3 linked regions of the Pararhizobium sp. A13 genome follow. The main gene of each other region encodes a partner of the protein of the gene in region 2 in a complex. Links are inferred from orthologs where the notes say so. Each region holds a gene or a part of one and is shown on either strand. Other genes may lie near its edges.

What was found. The genes of interacting proteins can lie anywhere in the genome.
Region 1: the proteins of WI754_RS13500 (region 2) and eno are in contact, whole or in part, in a solved structure (PDB 2FYM), measured with the Escherichia coli proteins. The link is inferred for Pararhizobium sp. A13 from one-to-one orthologs.
Region 3: the proteins of WI754_RS13500 (region 2) and pnp are in contact, whole or in part, in a cryo-EM structure (PDB 9QH0), measured with the Escherichia coli proteins. The link is inferred for Pararhizobium sp. A13 from one-to-one orthologs.

The regions. Positions count from the first base shown.
Region 1 is NZ_CP149510.1:2,869,318-2,873,782, reverse strand. What follows is about bases 1,599-4,465. They hold eno (phosphopyruvate hydratase), read right to left. Parts: upstream 3,736-4,465; coding sequence 2,461-3,735; downstream 1,599-2,460. Other genes in these bases: kdsA (3-deoxy-8-phosphooctulonate synthase), read right to left, coding at 3,871-4,465; WI754_RS14210 (septum formation initiator family protein), read right to left, coding at 2,018-2,326; pdhA (pyruvate dehydrogenase (acetyl-transferring) E1 component subunit alpha), read right to left, coding at 1,599-1,868. Outside these bases: WI754_RS14220 (pyruvate dehydrogenase complex E1 component subunit beta), read right to left, coding at 1-800; more of pdhA, read right to left, coding at 822-1,598. UniProt on the Escherichia coli protein: Catalyzes the reversible conversion of 2-phosphoglycerate (2-PG) into phosphoenolpyruvate (PEP). It is essential for the degradation of carbohydrates via glycolysis.
Region 2 is NZ_CP149510.1:2,741,502-2,749,980, forward strand. What follows is about bases 2,599-5,970. They hold WI754_RS13500 (ribonuclease E/G), read right to left. Parts: upstream 5,664-5,970; coding sequence 2,799-5,663; downstream 2,599-2,798. Other genes in these bases: WI754_RS13495 (hypothetical protein), read right to left, coding at 2,599-2,637. Outside these bases: WI754_RS13485 (DsbA family protein), read right to left, coding at 104-871; WI754_RS13490 (aminotransferase class I/II-fold pyridoxal phosphate-dependent enzyme), read left to right, coding at 1,095-2,252; more of WI754_RS13495, read right to left, coding at 2,422-2,598; WI754_RS13505 (N-acetylmuramoyl-L-alanine amidase), read left to right, coding at 6,472-7,671; WI754_RS13510 (penicillin-binding protein 1A), read left to right, coding at 8,038-8,479. UniProt on the Escherichia coli protein: Endoribonuclease that plays a central role in RNA processing and decay. Required for the maturation of 5S and 16S rRNAs and the majority of tRNAs. Also involved in the degradation of most mRNAs.
Region 3 is NZ_CP149510.1:1,198,973-1,203,498, reverse strand. Bases 1,599-4,526 are described here. They hold pnp (polyribonucleotide nucleotidyltransferase), read right to left. Parts: upstream 4,165-4,526; coding sequence 2,032-4,164; downstream 1,599-2,031. Other genes in these bases: rpsO (30S ribosomal protein S15), read right to left, coding at 4,525-4,526; WI754_RS05730 (class I SAM-dependent methyltransferase), read right to left, coding at 1,599-1,948. Outside these bases: molecular chaperone HtpG, read left to right, coding at 1-476; WI754_RS05735 (hypothetical protein), read right to left, coding at 559-795; more of WI754_RS05730, read right to left, coding at 932-1,598. UniProt on the Escherichia coli protein: Involved in mRNA degradation. Catalyzes the phosphorolysis of single-stranded polyribonucleotides processively in the 3'- to 5'-direction. Also involved, along with RNase II, in tRNA processing.

The DNA.
Region 1 (4,465 bases), 130 kb from region 2 along the record:
TACCAGGCAGCGTAGCACTGGGAGTGCTGGGCGCCGACGCGGGCAGCAGCACCACTTGGGCCGCGGAACACCATCGGCGCACCCATCTGGCCGCCGGACATATAAAGCGTCTTGGCGGCCGAGTTGATGATGTGGTCGATCGCCTGCATGGCGAAGTTGAAGGTCATAAACTCGACGATCGGCTTAAGGCCGGTCATCGCAGCACCAACACCGACGCCGGCAAAACCGTGCTCGGTGATCGGGGTATCGACGACACGGCGGGGACCGAATTCCTGCAGCAGGCCTTGGGTGATCTTGTAGGCGCCCTGGTATTCGGCGACTTCCTCGCCCATCACGAAGACGTCGTCGCTGCGGCGCATTTCCTCAGCCATCGCGTCGCGAAGCGCTTCGCGCACGGTGGTCGAGACCATTTCGGTACCGGCTGGAATATCCGGATCGGAAGCGACTTCGACCTTCGGCTGGGCGGCAACGGGTGCGGCAGCCGGAGCAGGCGCTTCAGCCTTCGTAGGCTCGGCGGCCGGTGCAGTCTTCGGTGCGGCAACGTCACCGACACTTTCGCCGTCCTGCAGCAGGACCGCGATCGCCGTGTTGACCTTGACGCCTTCGGTACCGGCGGCAATCAGGATCTTGCCGATGGTGCCTTCATCGACGGCTTCCACTTCCATGGTCGCCTTGTCGGTCTCGATCTCGGCGATCACGTCGCCCGAGGTGACCTTGTCACCCTCGTTTTTCAGCCATTTGCTGAGCGTGCCTTCTTCCATCGTCGGCGACAGAGCGGGCATCAGAATTTCAATAGGCATGATGGTTTCCTCGCCGCGAAATCAAAGCAGAATGTCGGTGTAGAGCTCGGATACATCCGGCTCCGGATCGGCCTGGGCGAAATCGGCGCTGTCGGCGACGATGTCGCGAACGTCCTTGTCGATCTGCTTCAGTTCGTCCTCGCTCGCCCATCCCTTTTCCAGAATGCGCGCCTTCACCTGTTCGATCGGGTCATGCTCGGAGCGCATCTTCTGCACTTCGTCCTTCGAGCGATACTTCGCCGGGTCGGACATGGAGTGGCCCCGATAGCGGTAGGTCTGCATTTCAAGGATGATCGGCCCCTTGCCAGCGCGGCAATGCTCGACAGCCTCGTCGCCGGCGGCCTTTACCGCGCGAACATCCATGCCATCGACCTGGAGACCCGGGATACCGAGCGCGACGCCGCGCTGGGAGAAATCATGGCCGGCCGAGGCGCGCGATACTGACGTGCCCATGGCGTAACGGTTGTTCTCGACGATGTAGATCACCGGCAGCTTCCAGAGAGCAGCCATGTTGAAGCTCTCGTAGACCTGGCCCTGGTTGGCGGCGCCATCGCCGAAATAGGCGAGCGAGACATTGTCATTGCCGCGATAGCGGTTGGCGAAGGCGAGGCCCGTGCCGAGCGATACCTGCGCGCCGACGATGCCGTGGCCGCCGTAGAAATGCTTCTCCTTGGAGAACATGTGCATCGAGCCGCCCTTGCCGCGGGAAAGCCCGCTGCGGCGACCGGTGAGCTCCGCCATGACGCCACGCGCGCTCATGCCGCAGGCCAGCATATGGCCGTGGTCACGATAGGCCGTGATGACCTGATCGCCTTCCTTCAGCGCCATCTGCATGCCGACGACGACGGCTTCCTGGCCGATGTAGAGGTGACAGAAACCACCGATGAAGCCCATGCCGTAGAGCTGGCCGGCCTTTTCCTCGAAACGCCGGATAAGAAGCATTTCGCGGTAAGCCTTCATATCGGCATCGCGATCGAACTCGGCAACAGTACCGTTGACGAAGTCCTTCTTTGCGGGCTTGGCGGCTGTTTTGCGGCTGGAAACGGACGCGGTTTTTCGCGGGGCCATTCATTCCTCCCTAATGGTTGCCTTTTGCCGGTACCATAGGGAAAGAATGACGCCACAGCAATGCCATATTTGCATGGCTTATATTCTTTATAAGCTAATGATATTATTTATTATTTTCCAATTAACCAGATTTTGGTTAATTGGAAAAGTCAGTGAAATATCACGATTTCATCGGCGCGCGACATGCTCAGCCCGAAGCGAGCCTTTTCGTCCAGCATGTCGCGTTCGAGCGAACCGTCGCTCAACAGCGCCACTTCCTTTTCCAGCGTCTTGCGCTGCTCCGTCAGTTCGTCCAGACGCGTCTGGCGCTCGACGCGCTGGCGGTCGAACTTTTCCGTCGCCTTCAGGCCGAACTCGCCGTGGATGGAATGATAGCCGAAATAGGAGAGAAAGGCGACGGCGATCAGCGGCATGACAAACCGCCCGAGCTTCCGTTTCTTATGGTGTTTTGTCCACATCGATCATGCCCTGATACGCAATACAAAGGCATCCTACCGGCCATTGATTAACCGACCGTTGACCATAACAGGCGGCAACAAAAAACCCGCATCCGTTTCCAGACGCGGGTTTCGTTGGTCAGAGCAGCGAGTGATCAGCCGCGCAGGATCGACCGTCCGGCATATTTTGCCTGCGGGCCAAGCTGTTCTTCGATGCGGATCAGCTGGTTGTATTTCGCGGTGCGGTCGGAGCGCGCCAGCGAACCGGTCTTGATCTGCCCGCAATTGGTAGCAACGGCGAGATCGGCGATGGTCGAATCCTCGGTTTCACCTGAGCGATGCGACATGACGGCCGAGTAGCGGGCCTTGTGTGCGGTCTCGACGGCATCGAGCGTTTCCGACAGCGAACCGATCTGGTTGACCTTGACGAGGATCGAGTTGGCGACGCCCATCTTGATGCCGTCGCGCAGGCGAGCGGAATTGGTGACGAACAGATCGTCGCCGACGAGCTGGCACTTGTTGCCGATCTTGTCGGTCAGCGCCTTCCAGCCTTCCCAATCGTCTTCTGCCATGCCGTCTTCGATCGAGAAGATCGGATATTTGCCCGCGAGTTCCGCCAGGTATTCCGCCATCGCGCCCGGCTCGAGCGTGCGGCCCTCGCCTTCGAGAACGTACTTGCCGTCCTTGAAGAATTCCGTCGAGGCGCAGTCGAGCGCGATGAAGACGTCTTCACCCGGACGATAGCCGGCTTTTTCGACCGACTTCATGATGAAATCGAGCGCGGCGGGCGCCGATGCAAGACCCGGCGCAAAGCCGCCCTCGTCGCCAACATTGGTGTTGTGGCCGTCGGCAGCGAGCTGCTTCTTCAGCGTGTGGAACACCTCCGAACCCATGCGGACGGCATCACGCACCGTGTCGGCACCAACCGGCACGATCATGAATTCCTGGAAGTCGATCGGATTGTCGGCGTGGGCGCCGCCATTGATGATGTTCATCATCGGAACCGGCAGAAGACGGGCGTTCGGACCACCGACGTAGCGGTAGAGCGGCAGGCCGGCGGCGGAGGCGGCGGCCTTGGAAACGGCGAGGGAAACACCGAGGATCGCATTGGCACCGAGGCGCGCCTTGTTCGGCGTCCCGTCAAGCTCGATCATGGTGTTGTCGATCAGGATCTGATCCTCGGCATCGAAACCGCCGATGGCTTCGAAGATCTCGCCGTTGACAGCTTCGACGGCCTTCTCGACACCCTTGCCGAGATAACGCGTGCCGCCATCGCGCAGTTCGACGGCTTCATGCGCTCCGGTGGAAGCGCCCGAGGGAACGGCGGCGCGGCCGAAGCTGCCGTCTTCGAGATGGACGTCGACTTCGACGGTCGGATTGCCCCGGCTGTCGAGAATTTCGCGGCCGATGATGTCGATGATTGCAGTCATGATCTCTTCCCTGCTTCAAACATGGTGGTGGACGGATGGCCCTGTCATAATTCATGGACCGGAAATTACAATGGCGGGCGCGGGCAATTGCTCCCCTGCGCCCCGGCCTTCAAGAAAATTTCACAATTGCCGCATTCAGCGCTTGGCGATCGCGTCAAAGGCAAGCAGCGTCTCGAGAAGCCGCGGCATGTCCTTGAGGTGCACCATGTTCGGTCCGTCGGACGGCGCGTTATCCGGATCCTCGTGCGTCTCGATGAAGACGCCGGCGACACCGACCGCAACTGCCGCACGAGCCAGCGTCTCGACGAATTCGCGCTGGCCGCCCGAGGACGAGCCCTGCCCGCCCGGCTGCTGCACGGAGTGTGTTGCATCGAACACGACCGGCGCACCGAGGCCGGCCATGATCGGCAGAGAGCGCATATCGGAGACGAGCGTGTTGTAGCCGAAGGAGGCGCCGCGCTCGCACAGCAGCACGTTCGGATTGCCGCTCTCGGTGAATTTGGCGAGCACGTTCTTCATGTCCCAGGGGGCGAGGAACTGGCCCTTCTTGACGTTGATCACACGGCCGGTCTTGGCAGCTGCGACCAGCAGGTCCGTCTGGCGGCAGAGGAAGGCCGGAATCTGCAGGATATCGATCGTCGGGGCAACGAGAGCACACTGTTCCTCGGTGTGGATATCGGTCAGGACGGGAAAGCCGTATTCCTTCTTCAGATCAGCGAAGATTTCCATC
Region 2 (8,479 bases):
AGCGTTACCTATAGACGGATGGTTCCGCGAGGAAAAGCCCTACGGCCCCTCGTGGCTGTTGTCCACAAGCGATAACGTGCGATCCTGCTGGCAAAATCGGCTTTCAGCAGCTGGTCTTGCCGCAAGCGCGGACATTCGCGACCTTCGTTTCCAGTTCCTCTGCGCCAACCGCGCCGAAAACGGCCTCCCGGCCGACGACATAGGAGGGCGTGCCGGTGATGCCGAGGTTATTGGCAAGCGTATACGCTTCCTTGACGGCTTCGTCCTGTGTGTTCTCGTCCATCTTCTTGCGAAGGTCGGCTTCCGCAACGCCGAGCTTCCCGGCAACGGCGATTGCCGTTTCCTCCGTTGCACGTTCCTCGCCGCCGAGCAGCGCGCGGTGGAAATTACCGTATTTCTCCGGCGCAATCTCACGGAAGGCGGCACTTACCTTGTGCGCGGCCATCGAATCCGGTCCGAGGATCGGCAGTTCCTTCAGCACGAAACGGACGTTCTTGTCTTTTTCGAGAATGGCGTCCATGTCGGACAGGGCGCGTTTGCAGTAGCCGCAATTGTAGTCGTAGAACTCGACGATGGTCACGTCGCCGTTCGGATTACCGAGCGTGACATCATATTTCGACTGGAAAATCGCTTTTTCATTGTCGCTGATGGCAGCTTCCGCCTGCTGCAGCTGCTCGTCGGCCTGTTTCTTCTTCAGCGCCTGCTGCGCTTCCAAGAGGATTTCCGGATTTGCGACGAGGTATTCCTTGATGAATTGGCCGATCTCCTGCTTCTGCTTGTCATCCAGCGCCTGCGCTCCTTGAGGCAGCGCAGCCGTCGCCGAAAGCAGGATAAGCGTTGCGGCGATGGTCTTTCGAGCGTTGAATGCCATGTCTTCCTCGTAGCCTTTTGTCTGTGTTCGGTCTGTCGTTCAATTGCCGAGGCGGGGTCAACAGGCTTGTTTGAAAGACAACAGAATTTCTGCAGCCAGCATAGGGGCGCACGGCGCCAAACGAAACTGCAAAATCGGCGGAAATGCGGCGCTCGCGCACTTGTGAAGCCCATTGTGATCAGGCACATGGCTTGCAGAGATCAAAAATATCGAGGATGTGCTGTTGAAGCCGCTTTCCACCCGCAGCTCCGTCGAACCCTTCCACGCCATGGATGTTCTGGCCGAAGCAACGAAACGCCGTGAGGCCGGATATCCGGTTATTTCCATGGCTGTGGGGCAGCCGAGCCATCCGGCGCCGAAGGCCGCATTGGAAGCTGCGCGCGCGGCACTCGTGCACGGGCGGTTGGGCTATACGGATGCGCTTGGAACCTCCTCGCTCCGGATCGCGATCGCCAAGCACTATCGCACGCGCTACGGCGTGGAGGTCGATCCGCAGCGGGTCGCGGTGACGACGGGATCGTCGGCCGGCTTCAATCTGGCGTTCCTGGCCCTGTTCGATCCCGGCGACTGCGTTGCCATCGCCCGGCCTGGCTATCCGGCCTACCGCAACATCCTGGCAGCGCTCGGCCTGACGGTCGTCGAAGTCGAGGCGGATGCCGAAAGCGGGTTCACGCTGACGCCGCACAGTCTCGAGGCGGCCGCGGCAAAAGCCGGAAAACCACTGAACGGTGTTCTTTTGGCAAGTCCTGCCAATCCGACCGGCACTGTCACGGGCAAGGATGGGCTGAAGGCGCTGGCCGATTACTGCCACGACCGCGGCACGGCCTTCATCTCCGACGAGATCTACCACGGCCTGACCTTTGCGGGCGAGGAGACGACCGCGCTCGCCGTCACCGATGAGGCAGTGGTCATCAATTCCTTCTCGAAATACTATTGCATGACCGGTTGGCGGATCGGCTGGATGGTGCTGCCGGAAACGCAGGTGCGTGCCTTCGAGCGCATCGCCCAGAGCCTCTATATCTCGCCGCCGGAACTGTCGCAGATCGCCGCCGAGGCTGCCCTTGGGGCCGAGGCCGAGCTTGACGTCTACAAGGCATCCTATGCCGCGAACCGCGAGCTCCTGTTGAAACGCCTGCCTGAGATCGGCTTTTCCATCGCCTCGCCGATGGACGGCGCCTTCTACGCCTATGCCGATGTCAGCCGGTTCACCAATGACAGCATGGATTTCGCCAGGAGGATGCTGGCGGAAATCAACGTCGCGGCAACGCCAGGGCTGGATTTCGACCCGCTCGAAGGGCACCGTGCGATGCGGTTTTCCTATGCCGGCGCAGAGGCCGACATGGCCGAGGCGATGGATCGCATCGCCCGCTGGCTGACGTAATTGTTGAACGATATCAGATGATTGCCGGATTTTCCGGATTCAGATAGCGATGATACTGAATCAAACTGTGAAGCGTTGAGCTGCTTCGCGGGCGGTGGAGCTTGAGGTCTGCGATGCGCGCCCCAACGGACGCGCAATGGTTTGATATCCTCTATGAAGACAGGAGGCCTCAGCGGCAAATGCGGACTTTCCGGACGACCGGATTGCCCCGGTCGTCAACCGAACGGATTTTCCGGACCACACAGATCGGTTCATATGCGGTGTCATAGCTCTTATAATAATAGTCATTGAAGCGTTGGCGACTGTAGCTGTCGGCGTGGATTGGTGCTGCCAAGGAAACCGCCGGGACGGCGGTAAGGGCCGCGGCGATAACGAAGCGTCGCATGATTGTCTCCTCCGGTTGGCGTCGGACGAGCCCATCTCGTCTACTGAGGCACGATCCCATGAGAGTGGTATTTTCGCTGTTCCTTATGAAACAGGAGCGGACACAAAAAAACCGGCCAATCGCTTGGCCGGTTTTTTCAGTTTCGGTTTGTCAGATGTCGCTCAAAAGAAGCCGCGCTTCTGCCACCAGCCGCCCTTCTTGGGCTTCGGCGGTTCGCCGCCGTCTTGAGTGGCGGAGGATGATTTTACCACCGGTTCGCTGGCAATCGAATCGATGTCGCGGTTGGCACGAACCGGCTTCGTCTCGTCAAGGGAAGCTGCTGCCTTTTCGATGACGGGCTCCTCAGCAACGACGACGTCCTGCGGCTGTGCCTCGATAGCTGTCTGCACCTCTGCATCGGCGGTCGCGGCAGGCGCTTCCTCGACAGGGGCTTCCTCAACAGCCGCGGCGACGGCCTTCTTGCTGCGGCCGCGCTTCGGCTTGGCGGGTTTTGCCTCTTCTTCGGCGACGACAGGTGTCTCGGACGCCGCTTCTGTTGCTGCAGCCGATACAGTCGCCTCTACAGTCGCCTCGGCCTCGTCAGCCGGCGATGCGTCGAATTCAGTCTCCGACAGTTCATCGTTCACCGTCTCGCCACTGACGGCAAGGTTTTCGCCCTCGGCTTCTTCCGGCCGGTTGCGTCGGCCGCCACGCTTGCCGCGGCGGCGCCGCTTGCGCTTCTGGCGTTCTTCCTCGCTCAACCCGGCATTCTGAGCATCATCGGCAGCTGCCAGAGCGGCATCGTCGTCGCCTTCGTCCTCGTCGCCATCCTCATCCGATATGTCGTCGGAGGCGGCGCCGGCTTCCGTGGACGTTTGTTCGCCATTCGGGCCGGTACCGCGGCCGCCACGACGCCGGCGGCGGCGCTTGCGCTTACGGTTGCCCTGGTCGTCGCCCTGTGCGGCCGGTTCGCGCTCGGCGCGCTCGGCCTTGGCCTCGACCACGGCTTCTTCTTCGTCCTCGATATCCTCTTCGATGACGATATCATCGTCATCCTCGGGCTCGGGCTCGAAGTGGATGATCTGCTCGATCTTGACCGGATTTTCGACGGCTTCGCCACGATCGATGGCAAAATGCTGCGCACCGACATGGGCGTCGGCTTCGACGATGATCTGCACGCCGAAACGCTCTTCGTAATCAACGATCGTGCCGCGCTTGTGATTGAGCAGGTAGAGCGCAATATCCGGCGTCGTGCGCACGGTGATGTTGTGCGTGGTGTTCTTCAGCAGATATTCTTCCACGCCGCGCAGGACATGCAGGGCGACGGAAGACTGCGAACGGATGTGGCCCGTGCCGTTGCAATGCGAGCAGACCTGCATCGTCGATTCGAGAACCGATGCGCGAATGCGCTGCCGCGACATTTCGAGCAGGCCGAAATGCGAGATGCGGCCGACCTGGATGCGGGCCCGGTCGTTCTTCAGATGATCCTTCAGACGCTTCTCGACAGCGCGGTTGTTGCGCTTTTCTTCCATGTCGATGAAGTCGACGACGACGAGACCGGCAAGGTCGCGCAGGCGCAGCTGTCGCGCGACTTCTTCGGCGGCTTCGAGGTTCGTCTGGAGTGCGGTATCCTCGATCGAATGTTCACGGGTTGAGCGGCCGGAGTTGACGTCGATCGCCACCAGCGCTTCGGTCTGGTTGATGATGATGTAGCCGCCGGACTTCAGCGTCACCTGCGGCACCAGCATGCGGTCGAGCTGGGCTTCGATGCCCGAGCGCGAGAAGATCGGGTGTACATCGCGATACGGCTGAACCACCTTGGCGTGGCTCGGCATCAGCATCTTCATGAAGCCCTTGGCTTCCTTGTAACCTTCCTCGCCGGCAACGATGATCTCGCTGATGTCCTTGTTGTAAAGGTCGCGGATCGAGCGCTTGATCAGGCTGCCTTCTTCATAGACGAGGCAGGGAGCGGTCGAGGACAGCGTCAGCGTGCGGACGTTTTCCCACAGGCGCATCAGATATTCGAAGTCACGCTTGACCTCGACCTTGGTGCGGTTGGCACCGGCGGTGCGCAGGATGACGCCCATGCCCTGCGGCACGTCGAGCGCGCGGGCGATTTCCTTCAGGCGCTTGCGGTCCGGCAGGTTGGTGATCTTGCGGGAAATGCCGCCGCCACGCGCCGTGTTCGGCATCAGTACCGAATAGCGGCCGGCAAGCGACAGGTAGGTGGTCAGTGCCGCACCCTTGTTGCCGCGTTCTTCCTTGGCCACCTGTACCAGCAGGATCTGCCGGCGCTTGATGACTTCCTGGATGCGGTACTGCTTGCGCGGCTTGCGAACCTGACGATCCGGCACTTCTTCCATGGCGTCTTCTGCGCCGACGGATTCGATGACTTCCTTCTCTTCCGGATGGCCATCGTCATCGTCATCGTCATCGGAGTTGCGGCGGCGGCCACGTGTCTCTTCCGAGATGCTGTCGGTATCGACCATGGCGGCCATCTCGCCGGTCGAACCTTCCTCGCCGTCGGCGTCGGAAACGTCCGCGGCGGCTTCTGCCGTCTCGGCTGCCGCCTTCTTGGTCCGGCGCGGGCGCTTTGCCTTGGCCTTCGGCTTTTCCTCGACTGCGGCTTCTTCCGGCTCGGCAGCGGTCTCGGCTGCCTCGACAACGGTTTCTTCCGTTGCAGCTACTGTTTCCTCATCGAAATCAGGGCCGAGATCCGTGCCGGTCTCGACATGCTCGATATCGTCATCCCGGCGCGCTTCCTCAGCTTCCGCCTTCAGCAGTGCCTGCCGGTCGGCGAGCGGGATCTGGTAGTAGTCGGGGTGGATTTCGGCGAAGGCCAGAAAGCCGTGGCGATTGCCGCCGTAATCGACGAAGGCGGCCTGCAGCGACGGCTCCACGCGCGTGACTTTCGCGAGGTAGATGTTGCCGCGGATCTGTTTCTTGTGTTCGGATTCGAAGTCGAATTCTTCTATGCGGTTTCCGCGTACGACAACGACGCGCGTCTCTTCAGCGTGAGACGCATCGATAAGCATTTTCTCTGCCATGTAAGTGGTGCTCCTCGGCGCAACCGAGAAACGGTAGGAAAATCACGCCCCGGAGGACACGTTCCATACAGCTCAGGTTTTTCGCCGGATGTGAATGTTCCTGCATGGTCGGGGAGATGGTCCAACAGCCAGACGGCAGCCGGAACGGTTTCGTTCCGGGGCCTGTTTACTTCTGACCGATACTGCTGAGACAACGTCAATGACCAAACAAGAATGCCAATGTACTAGGCCTTAAGGCCCGATGAATGTGCCCGGTCACGGGCTTTCGGTGATCGTCACCATAAACGCACCGGCCACCGCCGGAATTTCACGATTCAGTATGCGAGGAGAAGGTGGAGCGACGGCGGATGAAGCGCGACTGCTTGTCCGAGACATGATCCACGCTGAACCGGTCTTACCGGTTCCGATCAGGCTCTGGCGCCAGGGCTTCAAAAACCCTTTGGCTGCCGGTCGTCGATTCTATCCCGTCAACACTTTCTCCCTCTGAAGCTTTTATGTTTTCTATGTCACAATGGCAAGGGAAAAGCCGGAACGGCCATAATATTGATTGATTCGCTTGTCGGGGTATGCACTGCCAGGATGCCGGTTTTGGCAGCTTCGGGGCATGTTTTTCGCCGCGGCGACCGGCCGCCGGAGGTGTTTGTCGCGTTTGGCAAGGCTTGGTTAACCATATGGGGTCATGGATGATCGGAATGGCAACCGGCGGTGTGCATGGCCAGATCCTGAATCAGGAGGCGGTGTCCGAATTGTCCGTGACGCGCCGGTCGCGCATCCGGCGAAGCGCTGGCGACAAGGAAAAGCGGGTTTGATCCAATCTGTGATGATGCGGCAATGTTTGCTCTGGCTTTTCGTCCTGTGTTCGGCACTGGGAGCGCAAGCCGCCGAAGCACCGTTGCTCGCTTATGGCGCACGGATCGCGGGTGATGACGCCCGTACCCGGGTGGTCATCGATTTCGACAAGAAGCCGGTCTTCTTCGTTCACTATGTCGCCAACCCGACGCGCGTCATTGTCGATTTGCCCGAAACGTCGTTCGGATTGAAACCGGAGGACCTTGCAGCGCGTGGCCTGTTCACCGAAATCCGTTACGGTGCCATGGGAGCCGGCAGCGCGCGTGTCGTGCTGACGGCAAACAAGCCGGTGGAGATCACCGTCGCGGATGTGAAGGCCGACGAGGAGGGCAGGGGCTTCCGTCTGGTGCTCGATGCGGAGCGTGTGACAGACGAGCGCTTTTCCGTGCTTATTGACGAGCAGAAATGGACAGGTACCGTCACGGCCACCAAAACGGACCGTGTCGTCCAGCCGCCGACTGCAGGAGAATTTGTGATCGCCGTCGACGCCGGGCATGGCGGCATCGACACCGGCGCGATCGGGACCGATACCAAGATGGAGGAGAAGAGCGTGACGCTGGCCTTCGCGGGCGAACTCGTGGAGACGCTCAACAAGGAAACGGGTGTCAAGGCGTTCCTGACGCGGGAAAAGGACGAGTTCCTGTCCTTGCCGGAACGGGTGCAGATCGCTCGCCAGCACGGCGCCAACCTGTTCATTTCCGTGCATGCCGATACGCTCAAGCAGCACGACATCCGCGGCGCGACCGTTTACACCATCTCCGACAAGGCATCCGACCATCTGGCGGCCAATCTTGCCGAGCGCGAAAACTTGTCCGACGAGATTGCCGGAATGACGTTGCAGAGTGAACCCGCCGAGGTCGCCGACATTCTTATCGATCTGACGCGCCGCGAGACGCAGGCGTTCTCCGTCAATCTTGCGCGCTCCGTGGTCTCGTCGTTCGAGGGGCAGATCAACCTCATCAACAATCCTCATCGCTATGCCGGCTTCAGAGTCTTGCAAGCACCCGATGTTCCGTCGATCCTGCTGGAGCTCGGATTTTTGTCCAACAAGCAGGACGAGAAACTGCTGGTCGATCCGGTCTGGCGCAAGAAAGTCGCGGGCCTTTTGGCCGGTGCGGTGCGCACCTATCGGGGCGGGACGGTGGCAAATGGTGGTTAAGGCATGGTCGTGGAGACTGCGGCCTGATCTGTTCCCCGTTTTCTAAAGCAATAACGTTTGATGTGATTTGTGTCGCTGGAGTAACAGCGATATCGTTTTCAAGGGGATGCGGCGTGTTAATGCGTCGAAAGCCCTATTTTGCTCACAATCCGGTCGCTATCCGGAAACCTGAATTTTGCGATTGGCAGTCTGGAAGAAGGTGGCCGATCGTAAACGTGAAGGCGAGGGCTGCGGGACAACCGGCACCGGCGTTCTTTGCGGTTTAATTCGTTCGGCGTGATTGCATTCGGACAAGGTGCGGGGTAGGCCCACCGTGCTCGCGTGCTCCGCACAGAGAAACGACAACAGGGTACCGGTATCTGGCTGATGATCAGACTGATTGGATATTTCTTCGGCATTGGCGCATTTCTGGTGCTCGGCGTGGCCGCAGCGGCCGCCGTCTATCTTGGCCATGTTACCAAGGACCTTCCGGACTATGAGGTTCTCAACAGCTATGCGCCCCCGGTAACGACCCGCGTTCACGCCGGCAATGGCGCCCTGATGGCCGAATATGCCCGCGAGCGCCGCCTTTATTTGCCGATCCAGGCGATTCCGGACCGCGTCAAGGCCGCCTTCATCTCGGCCGAAGACAAGAATTTCTATCAGCATCCGGGTGTCGATATCACCGGTCTTGCCCGCGCCATCACGGTCAACCTGCAGAACTTCGGTTCCGGCCGTCGGCCCGTGGGCGCCTCGACGATCACCCAGCAGGTTGCCAAGAACTTCCTGCTTTCGGCCGACCAGACGATCGACCGCAAGGTCAAGGAAG
Region 3 (4,526 bases), 1.5 Mb from region 2 along the record:
CGGACTTCGAGGGCAAACCGTTCAAGTCGATCACGCAAGGGGCTGCCGATCTCGCCCAGGTGCCAAAGGCGGATGGAGACGCTCAGTCGACGCCGGAGACCACCCAGGTGGTCAGCGATTTCATCGCCTTTGCCAAGTCGGCGCTCGGCGACACTGTATCGGACGTGCGGGCATCCGACCGGCTGACGGAAAGCGCCGTCTGCCTCGTCGCTCCGGAACAGGGCTACGACCGTCAGCTGGAAAAGATGCTGCAGGGCGCCGGCAGGCTGGATGCGCTCGCCAAGCCGATCCTCGAGATCAATCCCGACCATGGGCTGATCGCAGCGCTGGCTTCAGGCGGCAGCGACGAATTCCGCACCGACGCAGTGCAGCTTCTGCTCGACCAGGCGCGCGTTCTCGACGGCGACAAGCCGCAGGACCCCCGCGCCTTCGCCGAGCGGCTTTCGCGGCTGTTCGAGCGGGCCTTGAAGGCATAATTCAGGAGAACAATGCGATGGCAGGCCCAGGCGCATGCCATCGCTCTCACCCTGCAAGCAATTGATAGGTGCGCCTAGAATCTCAGGCGGCCCACCAGACGCCGAGCAACACCGCCAGGACCCCAGCCGCAAAGATGCCGAACATCGTCATCTGCTTGCGCGCCTGGTCGAGGCTTTCCGGGTCGACCGGCCGGCGGCCGATCTGGAAGGCCAGGGGCACCTCGGAGGTTGGTTCCTTGCCTTCGCCGCTCTTGATATCCTTTGCGATCACTTCCGCGACATCTTCGGTGATGGGCGGGCGGGCAGGTCCAAATCCCATTGTTTGCTCCATCGAGCGCGGCGCGTCCGGTCGGACGCGCAAGGGCGCGGCAAAGGAAATGGTGAACCTTATTCAGGGTGAACGCAACTGCAAAAGATAGGCCGCAGCGGCGCTGCGGGACTGCTCTCCAGAAGTCTCAGCGCTTGCCCCAGAGTACCTTGAAGCGGGCGTTGCGGCAGGTCTCGCCCCATTCCTTGAAGGTCTCGGCCATGACCGGCTCGTAAGGCAGGCCGCGATTGGCAACCAGCATCAGCCGGCCACCGATCTTCATCGCCTTGGCCGCAGCCTTGATCATCGCGATGCCAAGCGCCGGATCGGCGGCCTGGGTCTCGTGGAACGGCGGGTTCATGACGATCAGGTCGTATTTGTCGCGGGTTTCCTCGGAGGCGAGGTCGTGCCAATAGAAGCGGGTCGGGACGTTCGGCGCATTGGCCTTGAGGTTAGCCCTGGCAGCCTCAAGCGCATGATAATCGGCCTCGAACAGGTCGATGCCCTTCAGGCCAGGGGATTTCTCTGCGAGCATTACCGACAGATAGCCCCAGCCGGCGCCGAAATCGGCGGCGTGACCCTTGAAGTCGTCCGGCAGGCGCGAGGCGAGCAGCTCCGAACCGGCATCGACGCGATCATGCGAGAACATGCCGGGCGCCGCCTCGAAGCGGCTCTCGACGCGCGCCGGCTTCTTGGCGAACTTGGCGATCACGTCATCCGCATCTTCCGGACGGCCGAACCAGAAGGCGATGCCGTGATATTTCGGCAGGCTGTCGCCGCCCCAGCCAAGCTGGGCGACGCGCTTGCGCAGCGACTGGATACCGTCTTCCTTGCCGCCGGCAACGACGATCAGGCCACCGATCTTGGTGCACCTCAGCGCCTCGGCGATACGGTCCTCGTTCTCGCCCTTGTGCTTGCCGCACAGGATCAGCGCTGCATCATAGTCCTCGCCCTCGACGAACGGGGTCACCGGTGCCCTGGCAGCTTCAAGGCCGCGGTAGAGCGGGCGCAGGGCCTGCACGGCAGCGATCGACGCGGCAAAATCCGCCGGCAGCCGGTAACCGGCCTCGGCGCCGAGAAACAGCACGCGCTCGCCTTCGCCAGGTGCGGGAACAACGCCGGTCTCGAAGGGATGGAAAAGGGTTTTCAGCGCGTCGCGGCTCATGGTGGAACGTCCTAGCGGGGATAAATAAGAAAGGGCGCGGAACGATCCGCTCCGCGCCCGTAGCATTCTTTCAAGCGCGCTGCTTATTCAGCAGCTTCGCCTTCGCCCTTGGCGACTTCCTTGCCGGTTGCCTGATCGACAACCTTCATGGAGAGGCGAACCTTGCCGCGCTCGTCGAAGCCCATCAGCTTGACCCAGACCTTGTCGCCTTCCTTGACGACGTCGGAGGTCTTGGCAACACGCTCGGAAGCGAGCTGCGAGATGTGTACGAGACCGTCGCGCGGGCCGAAGAAGTTGACGAATGCACCGAAGTCGGCGGTCTTGACGACCGTGCCTTCGTAGATCTGGCCGACTTCCGGTTCCGCGACGATCGAATGGATCCACTTGCGGGCTGCTTCGATTTCCTTAGCCGACGAAGAAGCGATCTTGATCGTGCCGTCGTCTTCGATGTTGACCTTGGCGCCGGTCTTTTCGACGATTTCGCGGATGACCTTACCGCCCGAACCGATGACTTCGCGGATCTTGTCGACCGGGATGTTCATCACTTCGATGCGCGGTGCGAATTCGCCGAGCTGGCTGCGTCCCTCGGTGATGGCATTGGCCATCTCGCCGAGGATATGCTTGCGGCCGCCCTGCGCCTGCTCAAGCGCGACCTTCATGATCTCTTCGGTGATACCGGCGATCTTGATGTCCATCTGCAGCGAGGTGATGCCGTCGGCGGTGCCTGCGACCTTGAAGTCCATGTCGCCGAGGTGATCCTCGTCGCCAAGGATATCGGAGAGAACTGCGAAGCGCTCACCTTCGAGGATCAGGCCCATGGCAATACCGGCAACCGGCTTAGCCAAGGGAACGCCGGCATCCATCAGCGCCAGCGAGGTGCCGCAGACGGTTGCCATCGAGGACGAGCCGTTGGACTCGGTGATCTCGGAGACGACGCGCAGCGTGTAGGGGAACTGCTCGGCGGCCGGCAGCATCGGACGGATAGCGCGCCAAGCGAGCTTGCCGTGACCGATTTCGCGGCGGCCCGGAGAGCCCATGCGGCCGGTTTCACCGACCGAATAGGGCGGGAAGTTGTAGTGCAGCATGAACTTTTCTTTGTACATGCCGGTCAGCGAGTCGACGTACTGTTCGTCTTCGCCGGTGCCGAGCGTGGCAACAACGATCGCCTGCGTTTCACCGCGGGTGAACAGGGCCGAACCATGCGTGCGCGGCAGGATGCCGACTTCCGAGACGATCGGGCGAACGGTCGACAGATCGCGGCCGTCGATGCGGCTCTTGGTGTCGAGGATGTTCCAGCGAACGATCTTGGCCTGCAGGTGCTTGAAGACGGCGCCGATGACTTCGGCCGTGTACTTCGGCTCAACGCCTTCCGGGAAGAAGTGTGCCTTCACCTTGGCCTTGACGGCGTCGACGGCTGCATAACGCTCGGCCTTCTGGGTGTTCTTGTAGGCAACGCGCAGTTCGGCTTCGGCGATCGAAAGCATTTCGGCTTCGAGTTCGGAATGGTCTTCCGGGGTGAAATCGCGCGGTTCCTTGGCAGCCACTTCGGCGAGCTTGATGATCGCATCGATGACCGGCTGGAAACCCTTGTGACCGAACATGACGGCGCCGAGCATGACGTCTTCGTTCAGTTCCTTCGCTTCCGATTCGACCATCAGGACGGCGTCCTGGGTGCCGGCGACGACGAGGTCGAGGATCGATTCGTCCATCTCGTCGAGATGCGGGTTCAGAACGTATTCGCCGTTGATGTAACCGACGCGTGCGCCGCCGACAGGACCCATGAAGGGAACGCCCGAAAGCGTCAGAGCTGCGGAAGCGGCGACCATCGACAGGACGTCCGGATCATTTTCCAGATCGTGCTGGACGACCGTGACGACAACCTGGGTGTCGTTCTTGTAGCCTTCCGGGAAGAGCGGGCGGATCGGACGGTCGATCAGGCGGGAAACCAGCGTTTCCTTTTCCGACGGACGGCCTTCGCGCTTGAAGTAGCCACCCGGGATCTTGCCGGCGGCGTAGGTCTTTTCCTGGTAGTTGACGGTGAGCGGGAAGAAATCCTGGCCCGGCTTCGGCGCCTTGGCCGAAACGACGGTGGCGAGAACGACGGTCTCGCCGTAGGTGGCAAGCACGGCGCCGTCAGCCTGACGAGCGATCTTGCCGGTTTCGAGCTTGAGCGGGCGGCCTGCCCATTCAATTTCTACCGTGTGGGTATCGAACATGTTTTGTCCTTCGTGTGCGGCAAGTCCGCGCCGCTGCCTAACTGGCGCGGGCGGTCCGCAAAAATGACGCATCACGGGCAAGACAACAGGAGGCTTCCAAAATATGGCTGGCGGTCGTTCCGCTCCTGAAAGCCTGATGCCTTCCGGTGCCTGGAAAAACGAGCAAGCGCCGAAGCATCCTGCAATCCTGCCCCATGACAGGTCATCGGTTGGTTCCGCAGAGCCGGCCCATCCGGTCTGCTGGAGCGTCCGCTTCGGCGGAGCCAGCGTGACTCGCCCGGAAGCGCAAATGACGGGATCAATCCCGCAAAAACGAACCGGCGGGCATCCTTCCTTCGAAGGGTCCCGCCGGTGTAAGGCTT